4 regions of the Arthrobacter ginkgonis genome follow, and region 1 is predicted to be linked to each of the others. Evidence: riboswitches for the same ligand, from Rfam matches in the RefSeq annotation. Region 1 holds a riboswitch; each other region holds the start of a gene.
What was found. A riboswitch is a leader RNA that binds a small molecule or an ion and turns the genes downstream of it on or off. The one in region 1 is predicted to bind S-adenosylmethionine.
Positions count from the first base shown of each region.

Region 2: it holds a riboswitch for S-adenosylmethionine, as region 1 does, so the genes downstream of both, ABD912_RS02015 (O-acetylhomoserine aminocarboxypropyltransferase/cysteine synthase family protein) here and sfnG (dimethylsulfone monooxygenase SfnG) in region 1, are expected to answer to the same signal.
Region 3: it holds a riboswitch for S-adenosylmethionine, as region 1 does, so the genes downstream of both, ABD912_RS02200 (acyl-CoA dehydrogenase family protein) here and sfnG (dimethylsulfone monooxygenase SfnG) in region 1, are expected to answer to the same signal.
Region 4: it holds a riboswitch for S-adenosylmethionine, as region 1 does, so the genes downstream of both, ABD912_RS18120 (flavin reductase family protein) here and sfnG (dimethylsulfone monooxygenase SfnG) in region 1, are expected to answer to the same signal.

Region 1 is NZ_BAABEO010000023.1:158,565-162,733, forward strand. It holds gene ABD912_RS16930 (methionine ABC transporter ATP-binding protein) at 1-287, opposite strand, end outside; gene sfnG (dimethylsulfone monooxygenase SfnG) at 591-1,787, opposite strand; SAM riboswitch class I at 1,920-2,014, opposite strand; gene ABD912_RS16940 (ABC transporter substrate-binding protein) at 2,278-3,363, opposite strand; gene uraH (hydroxyisourate hydrolase) at 3,683-4,012, shown strand; gene pucL (factor-independent urate hydroxylase) at 4,016-4,169, shown strand, end outside.
Region 2 is NZ_BAABEO010000006.1:102,716-106,884, forward strand. It holds gene ABD912_RS02010 (CoA-binding protein) at 1-426, opposite strand, end outside; gene ABD912_RS02015 (O-acetylhomoserine aminocarboxypropyltransferase/cysteine synthase family protein) at 423-1,898, opposite strand; SAM riboswitch class I at 2,032-2,126, opposite strand; gene ABD912_RS02020 (histidine phosphatase family protein) at 2,403-2,963, shown strand; gene ABD912_RS02025 (prolyl oligopeptidase family serine peptidase) at 3,284-4,169, shown strand, end outside.
Region 3 is NZ_BAABEO010000006.1:147,924-152,092, reverse strand. It holds gene ABD912_RS02205 (LLM class flavin-dependent oxidoreductase) at 1-702, opposite strand, end outside; SAM riboswitch class I at 824-912, opposite strand; gene ABD912_RS02200 (acyl-CoA dehydrogenase family protein) at 1,103-2,605, opposite strand; SAM riboswitch class I at 2,615-2,712, opposite strand; SAM riboswitch class I at 3,120-3,215, shown strand; gene acs (acetate--CoA ligase) at 3,221-4,169, shown strand, end outside.
Region 4 is NZ_BAABEO010000024.1:70,944-75,112, forward strand. It holds gene rpsF (30S ribosomal protein S6) at 1-304, shown strand, start outside; gene ABD912_RS18105 (single-stranded DNA-binding protein) at 346-936, shown strand; gene rpsR (30S ribosomal protein S18) at 999-1,238, shown strand; gene rplI (50S ribosomal protein L9) at 1,254-1,706, shown strand; SAM riboswitch class IV at 1,885-1,998, shown strand; gene ABD912_RS18120 (flavin reductase family protein) at 2,047-2,556, shown strand; gene ABD912_RS23590 (helix-turn-helix transcriptional regulator) at 2,553-2,651, opposite strand; gene ABD912_RS18125 (4-hydroxyphenylacetate 3-hydroxylase C-terminal domain-containing protein) at 3,178-3,411, opposite strand; gene ABD912_RS23595 (4-hydroxyphenylacetate 3-hydroxylase N-terminal domain-containing protein) at 3,372-3,620, opposite strand.

The sequences.
Region 1 (4,169 bases):
CGGGAGAGCAGGCTCGCGGACTGGAAGACGGTGCCGATGCGGCGGCGGGCGACGCGGAGCCTGTGCTCGGGCAGGCCGCTGAGGTCCTCGCCGTTGACGATCACCTGCCCGGAGGTGGGCCGCTCAAGGAGGTTGATGCACTGGGCGAGCGTGCTCTTGCCGGCCCCGGAGGGCCCGACGACGGCGAGGATCTCGCCGCTGGCGACGTCGACATCGAGGTGGTCCAGGACCGTGACGGCGTCGGGGCCGCGGCCGTAGACCTTCGTGAGTTGCTTGAGACTGATCATGGGGATGCTTTCCGGAAGTGGACTGCACGGGGGATCCCGGCCCGGCGGCCCCTAGAGATGGGCAGCACAGGGCAGGGCGGTGCGGGGAAGCGAACTGCGGGCAGGGCCGCTAAGCGCGGGGCAGTTGGGTCCCTGCGTGGCGACGAAGTCGATACGAAAGGGCCGTTCCCCCGCAAAGCGCGGGGCAGCCGGGTCCCTGCGTGGCGACGAAGTCGATACGAAAGGGCCGTTCCCCCGCAAAGCGCGGGGCAGCCGGGTCCCTGCGTGGCGACGAAGTCGACACGAAAGGGTCTGCCCCGCGCGCTAGGCGGGGGACCCTTCCAGGCTGGTGGCCGGGAGCAGGTCGGTGTTGAGCTCGGTGCCGTTCTTGCGGGCCAGGTCCGCCTCCAGTTCGCGAACGATCGGCAGCACGTCGCGGCCGAAGGCGGCGACCTCCTCCTGGAAGTGGAGGTAGGCGGTCAGGAGCAGGTTCACGCCGATCTTCTTGAACTCGATGATGCGTTCGGCGATCTGTTCGGGGGTGCCGATCAGGCCGGTGCGGAACCCGTCGTTGTACTGGATGAGGTCCTCGAAGGTGGAGTCCTCCCACATGCCCTTGCCGTCCTTCGTGGACTGGCCGGCCTCCTTCACGGCGGCGGCGAAGCCCTCGACGGCGGGTCGGTGGGCCTTGGCGATGATCTCGCGCAGGGTTTCGGTGGCCTCGGCCTCGGTGTCGCGGGCGATCACGAACCCGTTGATCCCGAAGCGGGGCTTGGCGGGCGCGGTGCGGGCCCCGGAGGAGGCGGCGGCCAGCACGCCGGAGATGTTGCCCTTGAAGCCCTCCAGGTCGCGGCCGTTGGAGAAGTACCAGTCGGCCGTGCGTCCGGCCGCGGCCTGCGCGGCCGTGGAGTTTCCGCCGAAGAAGATCTCCGGGTGCGCCCGGCCCGGGATGTCCAGCGGGGCGGGGGAGAGGGTGAAGTCGGAGATGTCGTAGTGGCTGCCGTGGAAGGAGAAGTCCTTTTCGGTGAGCAGACCGCGCAGGACGGTGATGAACTCCTCGGTGCGCACGTAGCGTTCGTCGTGCTCCAGCCAGGGCAGGCCGAAGTTGGTGAATTCGTCCTTCAGCCAGCCGGAGACGATGTTCACGGCGGCGCGGCCGTTGGAGATGTGGTCGGCGGTGATCAGCCACTTGGCGAGCACCCCGGGGTGCCACATGCCCGGGTGGACCGCCGCGATGACCTTCAGCCGCTCGGTCGCCCCCAGCAGGCCCAGGGTGAACGCGGTCGCCTCGTGCTGCTTGTCCGCGCCGTAGGACGCGGCGTAGCGGGTCTGGGAGAGCGCGTACTCGAACCCGGCGTCCTCCGCGATGCGGGCCAGCTTCTTGTTGTAGTCGAAGTCCCAGCTGGTGCGCTGCTCGATGGTGGAGACCACCAGGCCCCCGGAGACGTTGGGGACCCAGTAGGCGAACTTCAGCGGCGTCTGCAGGTCGGCCGCGGCGGACACGGGGGTGTTGGTGCTCATGTTCGAATTCCTTGGGGGACGGCGCCGGACGGCGTGGGGCAGTGCGGCGGGGTGCAGGGAATCCCGGACAACGGCGGGCCGCGGCACCGGGGGGAATCCGGGGCCACCACGGCCGAAGAAAAGCTTGCGCTTTCTCCATCGTTTCTGGCGGTAGCACCTTTCCGGCGGAGTCCGGAAGGTTGCTGCGGCGTCAAAGAACCAGATCTCTCAGCCGCTCGGGATGGTCGTTCCAGTATGGGCACAAAGGGCGTAATCATCAAAGAATCTTTTTTCAAATGCTACGAAATATGGAGTTCATCGAACAATCGACAGCTGTTGCCAGAGTTTATCGACAGGTGTTGTCCTGAGCGATCGACATCTGTAGCCCTAGCCTTGGCTCCGTTCCGCGCCCCGGCCGGCACGCGCAAGGGGGGACGACGGCTCGCCGTCGTCCCCCCTTGCTGTGGTTGCCTCGCGTAGTGCGCCCCCGGGATTTTGCTACCTTCCGGGACTACTTGAGGTCCGGGTGCTCCGCGTAGACCTCCTCCAGCAGGGAGGTGTCGAAGAGGTCCTCGACCGTGAGGTCGTAGCCGGCCAGCTTGAGGATTTCCACGTTGTCCGCCATGAGCTTGTCCGACATCGTCATCAGGCCGTTGGCCTCGGTGTCCGCGGTGGAGACGAGCTTGTTCTGCTCCTCGGCCTGGCGGACCTCCTTCTGCATTTCCAGGCCCAGGTCGGACCCGTACTCCTCGACGGCCAGCCGGGCGGACTCCTCGGGGTCGGCCACGGCGTCCTTCCAGCCCTTGATCATCGCGACCAGGAAACCCTTCAGCGCCTCGCGCCGGGTCTCGATGTTCTCCTCGGTGGTGACCAGCGATTCGGCCATGAACGGCAGGCCGTTGTCCGCCAGCGGAAGGTTTTCGACGTCATGGCCGTCGAGCTCCAGGGTGAGGGATTCGTTGGTGATGTAGGCGAAGAAGCCGTCCACCTCGCCGTTGACCAGCGGCTGCGGGTCGTACTGGACCGGAATGACCGTCAGGCTGGACTTCTCGATGCCGTTGACCTCCAGCAGGGCCTCGAACAGGGTCTCGTTGACGCCGGCCTGCACGCCGATCTTCTTGCCCACCAGGTCCTGGGGGGTCTTGATCGGATTGTCGGCCAGCGAGGTGACCGTGAACGGATTCTTCTGGTACTTGGTGCCGATGATCTTCAGCGGGGCGTCGTCCTCCTGGATCACGGGAGCCACCCCGAGCGGGCTGGAGGTGCCCACCAGGGCGCCTCCGGCGAGCACCACGGTTTCGGTGGAGGTGCCGCCGGGACCGCCGGCGACCAGGTTGACCTTGCTGAAGCCAGCGTCCGCGAAGTAGCCCTTTGCGTCGGCGAAGTACTCGCCGGCGAACTCGGCGTTCTTGATCCAGGACAGGTTCATGTCCAGCGTCCCGAGGTCCGCGGCCGCGGAACCGGCGGCGGGGCTTGACGTGGTTGCGGGCGAGCCGCCACCGCAGGCGGTCAGGGCAAGAACGGCCGCCGTGCCGGCGGAGGCCAGCGAGAGGCGCAGCGTGGAACGGCGGGTGGTGACACGGGACGAAACCTTCATGCTTGGTCCTTTGCGAGTTGGATGGAAGCCCGGGGACGGAGGATCCGGGACTACCCTGCCGACGCTACGAACCGGTTGTTTCATCCGAAGATGGGAGGCGTTACTGACGCGTTAACTGGAATCCGTGCCGCGCGGCTCATGGGGCCGGGAAGCCTCGCGGGCGCGGGGCGAGGCGCAGGCCGAGGGTCATGAAACAAAAGTTTTACGCGGCCGAAACGGCACGCCTTCATGCGCTCCGTAACGTGGCCCCAGGACGGTTGCGGCAACCCGCACGTCCGGCCGGGCCGACCGCCCGGCCCGCACCATGGAAGGACCGACCATGACCACCAGCCTTGTCAGCACGCACGTGCTGGACAACGCAACCGGCGCACCTGCGGAAGGCGTCGCCGTCGTGCTCCAGACGCGCGCGGGCGACCGCCTCGCCGCCGCCGTCACGGATGCCGACGGCAGGGCCGCCGATCTCGGCCCGGCCGTGCTGGCCCCCGGCGCCTACCGGCTGGTCTTCGACACCGGCGCCTGGTTTGCGGCCCGCGGGACGGACGCGTTCTTCCCGGAGGTTGCCGTCGCGTTCACCGTCGACGACGCCGCGCACTACCACGTGCCGCTGCTGCTGAGCCCGTTCGCCTATTCGACCTACCGGGGGAGCTAGACCATGGAAAAGATCTTGGACGGGGCCGGCATCATGCAGAAGGACACCACCATCGCCTCCGGGTCCGTGGTGCTTGGCGCCAATCAGTATGGCAAGGCCGAGGTGCGCCTGGTGCGCATCGAGCGGGACACCCCGCGCCATGCGATCACCGACCTGA
Region 2 (4,169 bases), on a different contig from region 1:
GCGTGCGTGCTCGATCTTCACGCAGCGGTCCATGACCACGTTCAGGCCCGCGGCCTCGCCCTTCTCGGCGACGCCCTCGTGCCAGGAGCCCAGCTGCAGCCAGATGGTCTTGGAGCCCACCGCGATGGCCTCGTCCAGGACGCCGGGCAGGTCGTCGTGCTTGCGGAAGACCTCGACCAAGTCCGGCACCTCCGGCAGGTCCGCCAGGGACTTGTAGACCGGCTGGCCCAGGATCGTGTCCACCACGGGGTTCACGAAGTAGACCTTGAACCGGGTGGAGGAGAGCAGGTAGGTCGCCACGAAGTAGGACGCGCGGGACGGCTTGTCCGAGGCGCCCACGATCGCGATCGAGGTGGTGTTGCGCAGGATGTCCAGGCGTTCGGGGGCCGACGGGCCCACCCAGGTGCGCTCTGCGGTGGCGGTCACTTGGAGGCCCCTTCCTCGGCTGCAATGGATTCCTCAACGGATTCGACCACCCGGGTGCCCGGCTCCGTCACCTTGGCGCGGGCCGCGGGGATGGTGCAGGCCTCGCCGTCGTAGGTCGGCGCCGCGAATTCGGTGGTGCTGAAGACGTGGTCCTCGTGGTCTCGGCTGGGGCCGTGCTCGGCGCCGGCCTGCTGGGAGGCGGTGAGCGCCTGGTCCAGGTCCCACAGGATGTCCTCGAGGTCCTCCAGGCCCACGGAGAGGCGGATCAGGTCCTCCGGAACGCCGCCGGCGACCAGTTGGTCGGCCGTGAGCTGCTGGTGGGTGGTGGACGCCGGGTGCAGGACCAGCGTGCGGGCGTCGCCGATGTTGGCCAGGTGGCTGGCCAGCTGCAGCGCCTCGATGAACTTGGCGCCGGCGGCGCGGCCGCCCTTGACGCCGAAGCTGAACACGGAGCCGACGCCCAGCGGGAGCAGCTCCTTGGCGCGCTCGTGGTGCGGGTGCGTGGGCAGGCCGGCGAAGTTCACGTAGGTGACGCGCTCGTCCTGGTCCAGCCATTCGGCGACCTTCTGGGCGTTGTCCAGGTGGGCGTCCATGCGCTGGGGCAGGGTCTCGACGCCGATCAGCAGCTGGAACGCGGACTGCGCCGGCAGCGACGGGCCGATGTCGCGCAGCTGCTCCGAGCGCAGCTTGGTCAGGAAGCCGTACTCGCCGAAGTTGCCCCACCAAGAGACGTTGCCGTAGCTGGGCACCGGCTCGGTCATCTGCGGGAACTTGCCGTTGCCCCAGTTGAAGGTGCCGGATTCAACGATGACGCCGCCCAGGGTGGTGCCGTGGCCGCCGAGGAACTTGGTGGCGGAGTGGATGACGATGTCCGCCCCGTGCTCGATCGGGCGGATCAGGTATGGCGGGGTCAGAGTGGAGTCCACGACCAGCGGAACGCCGGCCTCGTTCGCGACGGCGGCCAGGCCCCGGAGATCGGCGACGTCGCCGGAGGGGTTGGCCACGATCTCGGTGTACACGGCCTTCGTGTTCTCGCGGATCGCGGCCTTGTAGTCGGCCGGGTCCGTCGAGTCGATGAAGGTGGTGTCGACGCCGAAGCGGCGCAGCGTCACGTCCAGCTGCGTGATGGTTCCTCCGTACAGCTTGGAGGAGGCGACGATGTGGTCCCCGGCCCCAGCCAGCGCGGCGAACACGAGGAACTCCGCGGCCATGCCGGAAGCGGTGGCGACGGCGCCGATGCCGCCCTCCAGGGAGGCGATGCGCTCCTCGAAGGCCGCCACGGTGGGGTTGCCGATGCGCGAGTAGATGTTGCCGTACTTCTGCAGGGCGAACAGGTTGGCGGCGTCGTCAGTGTCCTTGAAGACGAACGACGAGGTCTGGTAGATCGGGACCGCGCGGGCGCCGTGTTCGGCGTCGGGGGTGCCCCCGGCGTGGAGGGCGCGCGTGCGGAAGCCGAACTGGTGTTCTGCCATGAGGCGGGGGCTCCTTCAAGGTTGGTGGCGGGGAGGTAGGTCGATGTTGATTCCGGTGCCGTTGCGGCGGACAACGGCGGCCCACGGCACCGGGGGATCCGGCGCCACCACGGCCGAAGAAAAGCTCGCGCCTTCCCCATCGTTTCTGGCGGTAGCACCTTTCCGGCGGCGTCCGGAAGGTTGCTGCGGCGTCAGGGAGCCAGATCTCTCAGCCACTCGGGATGGACCGAACCATCCTCCCAAAAACCGGCCCCCCGATCAAAGAATGTTGACCACCGTTGCGCGTGGCCGCGATCTGACCGAAGATCCGGCGGCGGTCCCCCGTTATCGTTCAGACTGCTCCCACACCTCGCTCCGCTCGGCGCGGGTCCCTCGCCGCCTAGCGTCCATGAGCCTCCCAATCCTCGCTGGCGCTCGGATCGGGGCCCTCGGCTCATAGCGTCCAGGTGGCTCCCACACCTCGCTCCGCTCGGCGCGGGTCCCTCGCCGCCTAGACTTGGGCGCATGCAGGCACGGATCGCTTTTGTCAGGCACGGGGAAACGGACTGGAACGCCCAAGGGCGGTTGCAGGGCAGCAGGGACATCCCGCTGAACGACGCCGGCCGGGGACAGGCGCGGGAAGCCGGCCTGGCGCTGGGACGCGGACGGTGGGACCTGCTGGTCTCCTCGACGCTCCATCGCGCCGCCGAGAGCGCGGACATCATCGGAGCGCTGATCGGGCTTCAGCCGTCCCTCCGGCTGCCCGATCTGGTGGAGCGGAACTACGGCGCGGGTGAGGGCCGCATTGTGCAGGGGCTTCCCCGGCCCCAGATCGACGCCCTGCTGGCCACGGGGGAACCAGAGGCCTCCGTGGCGGCGCGCGGAGTGGGCGCCATTGACCGCCTGGCGGCCGAGTACCCCGGACGGCGGATCGTGGTGGTCGCCCACGGCACGATCATCCGCCTGACGCTGAATGCGGTGCTCGGCGGCAGCCACCCGCACGTGGAGAACGGCCAGGTCCTGGAACTGGACTGGGACGCCCGGGGCCGGGACGTCCGCCCGCGCGCGCTCATGCCAAGACAGTAGGCAGCCCTCGATAGCCGGCGGTTCCTGCCCCTCCACAGGCCGGGACCGCCGGCTTTTTCGTGGCCATCCCGGGACGGGCATGTATTAAAAAGCATTGACGATCGTCTCAAATTTGAAGATACTCAACGTGCGGGGTGCGCGGTTCACGGCGGGCCGGCAAGGGGCGGCTCCAAGTCGGCGCCCTTGCCGCCCGCCGCGAATCTTTCCGCGCCGAAGCCATTCCTTCCGCACTGACGATCTTTTCGCGGTGAGGTCCTTTTGTGCTGGGAATCCTTCCGCGGCGCATTCCTCCCCGCCCGGAAACGAGTTGGAGGCATTCAATGAAGAACCGTCCACGCCCTACACGCTTGCGCGCGCTCGCCGCCGCCGTCGCCCTCGCGGCAACGCCGCTGGCCCTGGTGCCAGCACCCGCCGTGGCCGCCGAGGATGAAGCCCATCAGGTCAAGGGGGTTTTCCATCAGGACGAGCCCGGCGAGGTGGTGTATGAGGCGGTGACCCCGGAGGACTGGAACGGCACCCTGGTGCTGGACCTGGACTTCAACCGGTGGACCGGGGAAAAGCGGGAGTGGTTCCTCTCCCACGGCTACGGCATCGGCGGCATTCAGCGCACCCAGAACCAGACGGCCTACGAGATCAAGAAGTACGTGGACGACCTCGTGGCCACCCGCGGCGAACTCATGGAGGCCGGAACGGAGGAGCCCGCCAGGACGATTGCCGTCGGGGCCTCGCGGGGTGGCTTCGTGGCCCGCATGTCCGTCGAGCATCGCCCCGACGTTTTCGACGGGGCGCTGGCCTTCGCCGGCGGCGGAGCGGGGGTGCTCGGTTCCTGGCTGAGCAAGGCCGACGCGGTGTGGGCCCTGAAGACGCTGGTGGACCCCGCGGCCCCGCTGGCCATCAACAACCTCCCCGACATTCCCGCCGGGGCGAGCTACGGCCCCGACTACCAGCAGGACGTCGCCCTCGCCGCCTTGGTGGAGAAGGCCCGCGGGGACGACGCCGGCACGGCCCGGCTGATGCTGGCCAGCGCGCTGGAGCAGGCCACCGCGTGGCCCTCCGGTGCGGAGGCGCCCGGCGCGAACGACTTCGAGGATCAGGCGCAGCGCATCGCCGACAGCTTCGCCTGGGCGAACCCGCAGTTCGTCCACAAGGAGATCGAGGACATGGCCGGGGGCCCGGTGGTGTGGAACCACGGCGTCGATTACGCCG
Region 3 (4,169 bases), on a different contig from region 1:
GAAGATCACCGGGGTGCGCTGCGGGCTCGGCTCCGTGATGGCGATGCCCGGGACCTTGAAGTACTTGCCCTCGTGGTTGATCTCGTGGACCTTGGACTGGTCGGTGAAGACGCCGGACTCCACGTCCCGGACCACGGCGTCGTCCTCCCACGAGCCCTCGAGGAGCTTGTAGACGACCTCCAGGTACTCGTCGGCATGGTTGTAGCGCTCGTCGTGCTCCATCTGGTCTTCCTGGCCCATGTTGCGCGCGGCGGAGGGCAGGTAGCCGGTGACGACGTTCCAGCCGACGCGGCCGTTGGTCAGGTGGTCCAGCGTGGCCAGCCGGCGGGAGAACGGGTAGGGGTGCTCGTAGGCGGTGCCGGCGGTGACGCCGAAGCCAAGGTGCTCGGTGACGGCCGCCATGGCGGAGACCAGCATGAACGGGTCGTTGACCGGGACCTGGGCGGCGGTGCGGAGCGGAACCTCGTTGGTGCCGCCGAAGACGTCGTAGGTGCCCAGCACGTCGGCGATGAAGAGACCATCGAAGAGGCCCTTTTCCAGCACCTTGGCCAGGTGCGTCCAGTAGCCGATGGTGTTGTAGTCCGCGGACTTGTCCTGCGGATGGCGCCAGAGGCCCGGGGACTGGTGGCCCACGCAGTTCATGTCGAAGGCGTTGAAGCGGACGTGGCGGCGCTGCGGGACCTCGGGGCTGTTCCCTGTCACGGTGGTTCCTTCCGAAAGTGGCGGGCAATCCGTGGAGCCTGCACCGTCACGCACCTGCGGCCCGTCGGGCGCACGCGGGTGCGCGTGTCCGGTGTTTCCGGGGCTCAGGTGAATCGGGGATTCTCCATCGGTTCTGGCATTAGCACCGTCCCCGAAGGGTGGTTGCTGCGACGTCGACAAGCCAGGTCTCTCGGCCGCTCTGGATGGGTGCCGCCGGAAAACCGGACCGGCAACTCCATCCATGGAACCGCACTTCCTTCGACGCCTCAACCCGCGGGCGACTCATGGCGAAACAATTGGCCCGGTACGGGCGTGTCGCCTTCCGTTTATTCAAGGAGCCATCCCGCAAAGCGCGGGGCAGCAGGGTCCCTGCAAGAGAGCGGCCAGGGGTCCCCGCGCGCTAGGCCTGGGCGGCGTCCCCGACGGCGTCGAACTTGCGCGGGGCGGCCCCGTTGACCTCGTAGTCCCCGACGATCCGGGCCTTGTACATGGCCGGGTTGTGGGTGGCGACCGTGCGGGCGTTGCGCCAGTGCCGGTCCAGGTTGCACCCGCGGGCGGTCGAGGAGGCCCCGAGTCCGTCGAAGAGTTTGGTCGCCGCGGCCAGGACGATCGGCTGCACCGCCGCCTGCGCGCGGTTCGCGGCCAGTTCGCAGACCGCGTACTGCTCGGCGGGGGTCAGTCCGGGGGCGGCGATCACCGACTCGAGTTCCGCCACCGCGGCCAGGACCACGGCGTCCACGGTGAACGCCGACGCGGAGATCTCCCCCACCAGCTGCAGCACCTGCGGATCGTGGCGCGGGGACGCCCCGGTGCCGGTGCTGAAGGCGCGGGTGCGCTGCTGGACCGCGTTGCGGGCGTCGGCGAGCACCGCGCGGGAAATCCCGGCCTGCACGGCCAGCAGCACCAGCTGGAACACCGCCGATTCCGGGTGCACCACCAGGTCGGAGGGGGTCAGCAGGGTGTCCACCGGCACGTCGCGGAAGGTGGTGGAGCCGGTGCCGGTCAGCTGCTGCCCGAAGCCGTCCCAGTCGTCGAAGATCCGCACCCCCGAGTGCTGGGTGGGCACGACGGCGATGTGCCGGCCGGCCACGCCGGGCAGTTCCGCGGCCACGGCCACCCAGTCCGCGAAGATCGTCCCCGTGCAGTAGTACTTCTCCCCCGAGACCAGCCAGCCGCCGTCGCGCTCGCGCAGCACCGTGTTCAGCCGGCCCAGCGCGTTGCCGCCGCGTTCCGTGTAGGCGTTGCCGACCAGCTGCCCGGAGACGAAGCGGTCGAACCAGCGGCGGCGCTCCGCGCCGTCCTCCAGCAGCAGGATGGACTCGACGAAGCCGACGTGGGAGCGCAGCAGGTGGGCCACCTGCGAATCCGCCTCGGCCAGCTCGATCAGCAGCCGGAAGGTGTCGCTGAGCGAGGCCCCGTAGCCGCCGTCCGTGGCGGGCACGCGCACGGCGCCGAAGCGGACCTGGTTCAGCCAGGCGACCGGCTCGTACGGCAGGACGCGGCCGGCGTCGCGCTCGCGCGCGCCCTCGGCGATGCGCGCAAAAACGGGACGGAAGACCTCGGCGAGCTCGTCGTAGCCGCCGTCCGCGGGCACGCCGGGGGTGATCTTGATCAGGTGGCGGGGCGGAAGCGGGGCGCGGTGGGCGTCCAGGTCCACGGCGTCGAGGTCGGCGGCACCCAGGTCTCCCCCGTCCACGTGCACCGCGTCGAAGCTGGTGGCGTCGAAGCCCGTGGCATCGAAACTTCCCGCGTCGAAGGCGTCCTTGGCAAACCGGGTGGCGTCGTCATGGACCGCGTTGGGCTGGATCGCCTGGGTGGGGGCAGCAGGGGCCGGGGTTGCCTTGGCGCGGGCTCCATTGACTTGGATCCCATTGACACGGGCAGAGGCGGACGACAGGGACACGAGAATCACACTCCATCGGTTCTGGCGTGAGCACCTTCCGCCCGGATGCCGGGAAGGGGTTGCTGCGGCGTCATGGAGCCAGATCTCTCGGCCGCTCTGGATGGTTATGCACCATTGTTGTCACACGGATCCACGTCACGCCAAGTCCCCCCGCGTCACACCGCGTCACGTGCGGATCGAATTTTCTTTTATGCGGAGCCTTCTTTGGGGCTTCCGGCGCGGGAATCGGTGCCGGAAGTCCCGATTGTGGCCAAGAAATTTCACTCGTTTGCCTTCTCGGCCCCGGGAACCGCTCACCCCCGCGGGCCGTCCCGCGGCGTTTCACCAAAGCCAACCGCCCCCCCTCCTGCGTTTCGCCAAGGGTTGTTGCTGGGTTTGGGGCCAAAACCCAGCAACAACCCTTGGCGAAACGGAAAGCGGGAGCAGGAACCCTTGGCGAAACGCCGGCGCAATTGTTGCGTTTTCGGGCGCCCCGGTTTGCCCGCGGCACGCCCCATGTCTTTTAGTTGATGTGAAACCATCCCGAGCGGCCGAGAGATCTGGCTCCATGACGCCGCAGCAACCACGCAGGCCATGCCCGCGCAGGTGCTTCAGCCAGGACCGATGGAGCTGAGCATGACATTCGTTGACACTCCCGCCCGCACCGAGGCCGCCGAGAAGGCCTGGACAGAGGCCGAACGCATCGCGTTCTGGGAGGACGCCGCCCGCCGCCTGGAATGGGCCGAGCCCTGGCACACCGCGCACACCTCCACGGCGGTCGACCCCGCCGCCCGGCGCGGACCCGAGATCCGCTGGTTCGACGGCGGCAAGCTCAACGCGGCCGTGAACTGCGCCGACCGCCACGTGGCCGCCGGCCGCGGGGACAAGGTGGCCCTGCACTTCGAGGGCGAGCCGGGCGACCGCCGCACCGTCACCTACCGCGAGCTCCAGGAGCTGGTCTCCCAGGCGGCCAACGCGCTGCTGGAGCTGGGCATCACCAAGGGCGACCGCGTTGTCATCTACCTGCCCGTGCTGGTGGAAACCATCGTGATCACGCTGGCCTGCGCCCGCATCGGCGCCGTCCACTCGCTGGTGTTCGGCGGCTTCTCCGCCGAGGCGCTGCGCTTCCGCGTCGAGGACACCGGCGCCAAGCTGCTGGTCACCACCGACGGTCAGTTCCGCCGCGGCCAGGCCGTTCCGGTCAAGGAGCATGCCGACCAGGCCGTCTCCGGCGACAACGCGATCGAACACGTGCTGGTCCTCAACCGCACCGGGCACACCGACATCAACTGGGTCGAGGGCCGCGACGTGTGGTGGCACGACGTCGTCGACACCCAGCCGCGCACCCACGAGTCCGAGGCGTTCGACGCCGAGACCCCGCTGTTCATCATGTACACCTCCGGCACCACCGGCCAGCCCAAGGGCCTGGTCCACACCACCGGCGGCTACCTCACCCAGGCGTCGTGGAGCCACGAGTTCCTCTTCTCCAACCCGGACCCCGCCCAGCGCGACGCCGACGTGCACTGGTGCACCGCCGACCTGGCCTGGGTCACCGCGCACACCTACGAGATCTACGGGCCGCTCT
Region 4 (4,169 bases), on a different contig from region 1:
GCGTGCTTATGAACTGATGGTGCTGATCGACCCCGAGGTCGACGAGCGTACCGTTGAACCGACCCTTGCCAAGTTCCTGGACGTCGTCCGCAACGATGGCGGAACCATTGACAACGTAGATGTCTGGGGCCGTCGCCGCTTGGCCTACGACATCAAGAAGAAGAACGAGGCCATCTACGTGGTGGTTAACTTCACCGCAACCCCGGCCACCTCCGCGGAGCTTGACCGCCAGCTGTCTCTGAACGAGACCATCCTGCGCACCAAGATCATCCGCCCGGAGGACCAGAAGGTTTCCGCAGAGTAATTCTGCGGTTTCCCTCGTAGAACAAGACGACAGGAGGCACGATGGCAGGCGAGACCGTCATCACGGTTATCGGTAATCTCACCGGTGACCCGGAACTTCGTTTCACCCCGTCCGGGTCCGCAGTGGCGAACTTCACCATTGCCTCGACCCCGCGGACCTTTGACCGTCAGAGCAACGACTGGAAGGACGGCGAAACGCTGTTCCTTCGCGCGTCGGTCTGGCGCGAGGCTGCCGAAAATGTCGCCGAGACGCTGACCAAGGGCATGCGAGTCATCGCCCAGGGCCGGCTGAAGTCGCGTTCCTACGAGACCAAGGAAGGCGAGAAGCGCACCGTAATCGAGCTCGAGGTCGATGAAATCGGCCCGTCGCTGCGGTACGCCTCCGCCAAGGTCACCCGCACCCAGCGCTCCGGCGGTGGTGGCAACGGTGGCTTCGGCGGCGGCAACGCCGGCGGTTTCGGTGGCGGCAACGCAGGCGCCAACGCCGGTGGTTTCGGTGGCGGCGGCAACGCCGGCGCCAACTCCGGTGGCAACTGGGGCGCCCCGGCCGAGGACCCGTGGGGTTCCCCGGCTTCCGGCAACAACGGCGGAGGCTGGGGCAGCAACCCGGGCTCCGACGAACCGCCTTTCTAAACAACTTATCCACCATCCCGCAGAGAACTTCTGCGGGCTCCCCTTAGTAAAGGAGCTCCACGATGGCTAAGGCTGAACTCCGTAAGCCCAAACCAAAGTCCAACCCCCTGAAGGCCGCTGACGTCAAGGTCATCGACTACAAGGACGTCGCGCTGCTGCGCAAGTTCATCTCCGACCGCGGAAAGATCCGTGCCCGTCGCGTGACCGGCGTCTCCGTCCAGGAGCAGCGCAAGATCGCTCAGGCCATCAAGAACGCGCGCGAAGTTGCCCTGCTGCCTTACTCCGGCGCTGGCCGCGGCTAAGGAAGGGAAACCAACATGGCAAAGCTCATTCTGACCCATGAAGTCACCGGCCTGGGTGCCGCTGGCGACGTCGTCGAGGTGAAGGACGGTTACGCACGTAACTACCTGCTGCCCCGCAACTTCGCCATCACCTGGAGCAAGGGTGGCGAGAAGCAGGTCGAGTCCATCAAGGCCGCCCGTGCTGCCCGCGCCGTCGCTTCCCTGGAAGAGGCCAAGCAGCTCGCTGCGTCCCTGTCCGCCAAGCCGGTCAAGCTGACCGTCAAGGCTGGCGCCACGGGCCGCCTGTTCGGCACCGTCAAGGCCGACGACGTCGCCAAGGCTGTCGAGGCCGCTGGCCTGGGCAAGATCGACAAGCGCAAGGTGGAAATCACCGAGCACATCAAGTCGACCGGTGCCCACCAGGCCACCGTCCGCCTGCACGAGGACGTCTCCGCGACCATCGACCTGCAGGTCGTCGCCGCGAAGTAAGTCTGGCAACAGCATTCCACCGGTGCCCTAGGGTGCCGCGTGGCGAAAGGGTCCCGCTTCGGCGGGGCCCTTTTGCGTTTCCTCAAATTGCGTTCTGACAGCCCGTTTCGACGCAGTACGCAACAGAAGCCCGGGTTCCTTTGACCGGGCGCCCGCCAGCGCCGTAGCGTTGGTGACGAATCAAGAGCGTCAACGCGAAGCCCTGGCTTGTTGGCCGACAACCCTCTTTCGGTAGTGGGGTGTTCCAGGTGATGATTCGGCCGCCCGGAAAACCGGCCGGCAAGTACCGCGTGGGGGGGGCGCCATACCACCCGCGCGCCCGACGTCGAAGGATCAAGCCATGGCCCTCACCGATGACCTCTCCGCGAACTCCCTGCGCACCGCCTTCTCCCGCTTCCCCTCCGGCGTCGCGGCGCTGTGCGCGATCGTCGACGGCGAGCCCCAGGGCATCGTCGCCTCCTCCTTCACCGTGGGCGTGTCCCTGGAGCCGCCGCTGGTGATGTTCGCCGTTCAGAACTCCTCCCGCACCTGGCCGGTGGTGCGCCGCAACGCGCGCATCGGCGTGTCCATCCTCGGCGAGGCCCACGAGGACGTCTGCCGCCAGATCTCCGCCCGCACCGGCGACCGCTTCGCCGGGCTGGCCCTGGACTCCACCGACGAGGGCGCGCTGTTCCTGCACGACGCCGCCCTGTGGCTGGACTGCTCCGTGGAGCAGGAGATCCCGGCCGGGGACCACCACGTGGTGCTACTGCGCGTGCACGGCCACGCCACGCACGACGACGCCCACGCCCCGCTGGTCTTCCACGGCTCCGCGTTCCGCCGGCTGCAGAGCCGCGACGCGCTGGTCTAGCCGCCCCGGTTCCCGGCCCGCGCCGCGAGATCCCGCCGATAGGCGTTGGGGGAGCGGCCGCAGGCCTGCCGGAAGACGCGGGAGAAGTGCCGCACGTCGCGGCCCCCACCGTTCGGCGACGAACCCCATGGCGTCCGCGAAAGAGGCGGTCACCAGGTCCACCGGCGCCGCCGACTCCCCGTTGAACCGCCGGGCATAGGGCAGCGTCGAGTCGTGGACCGTGAAGTCCTTGGGTCCCAGCGCCGCCGAGTTGGCGCCCTGTTCGATGGTGCTCCGGCCCGCCAGGTGCAGCGAGATGCCGACGAACGGGTCCGCCCCGGCCGCGGCCAGCCGTTTGGTTCGGTCCACCCAGTGCGGCCCGGAGGAAACCGTGAAGGGCCGGATCCCGTTGACGGTGACGGCCTCGATCAGCGCCGAAGGAGGGGTGCTCGCTCCTGATTCCCAGCGGCAGCATCAGCCCGTCCACCAGCACCCGCCGCTCGGGCAGGTGCGCCGCGGTGCGCGCGCAGTATCCGCCCTCCGGGCCGTCCTTTCCGCCATCCTCACCAAGCCATGCACGACGCCGGCCCGCGCCACCAAGGCGGGGCCGGCGTCGTGCGGTGCCCGCTAGAGATTGAACTGCTACAGGTTGAATCGGCCGATCATGTTCACGTCCTTATTGCGACCAGGCCCGGGACGGTCCAGTAGTCCTCGTCGCACTCGCCCATGAACTGGTCGGCGAACGCCCCCGTAGCTGCCCCGGTAGTAGCGCTCGTCGTGCTTGTGGCGGGAGCCGAACCCGGTGTTGGTGGCGTCCCACAGGGCCTTGAGGGTCTTCACGCGCTGCAGGGAATCGATGCCGTTGGACCCGGGCACATACTGGCCAGGAAGGACGCCTTGCAGTCCGGGCTGCGCCCCATCCAGCCGTAGGACATTTTGGCCCACTCGGCGATCGCGTCACGGCCCTTGATCAGGTCCGCGGAGGACTTCGGGGCCCTGAACCAAGCGTAGGTGCGGCCTTCCGCTGCCCCCAACCCTACGGATGTATGCCCCGCTGTGGGCGCAGAGTGCAGGAGGGGGGGCATCCCAGCTCAGAGCGTCTGGCCCGCCGCGGCCCGGGCCCGCCGGGACGGACCACCACATCCTGTGACCCGTGGTGCGGGTGTCAATGCCTGGGGTGTGGAACGGGATGGTGCTGGGCGCATGTGGTGGTTTCCTCCCGGGAGGCGACGTGCCCGGCGCCCGGGCGGCGGGGGCTTGGAAATGCGTCCGGCCGGCGCCGTCGAGGTGCCTCATTCCTTGGAGGCCGAAAACCGACAAATCACCATCGGGCATACCAAAAGTGGAAATTGGCCAAGAAATCTTGCCAATTAAGGTGACATGAACCACGTTCTATGGAAATCTGTATACCAGTTGAGGTCGACTGGTTCCTGCGAGATCGGATGCCGGGCCGAACTCACCGAACCGAGCGGCACTCCCTGATCAGCTTCGCCCGCCCCTAGGGCAGGCACATTGAAAGGTTTCCCATGGCTCGCACCACTTTCCGGATGACATCCCTGCTGGCGGCTTGCGTCGGCACGGGCCTTCTTGTGACATCTTGTGGTCTCTCCGCCCCTGCTTCGACGAATGGGGCC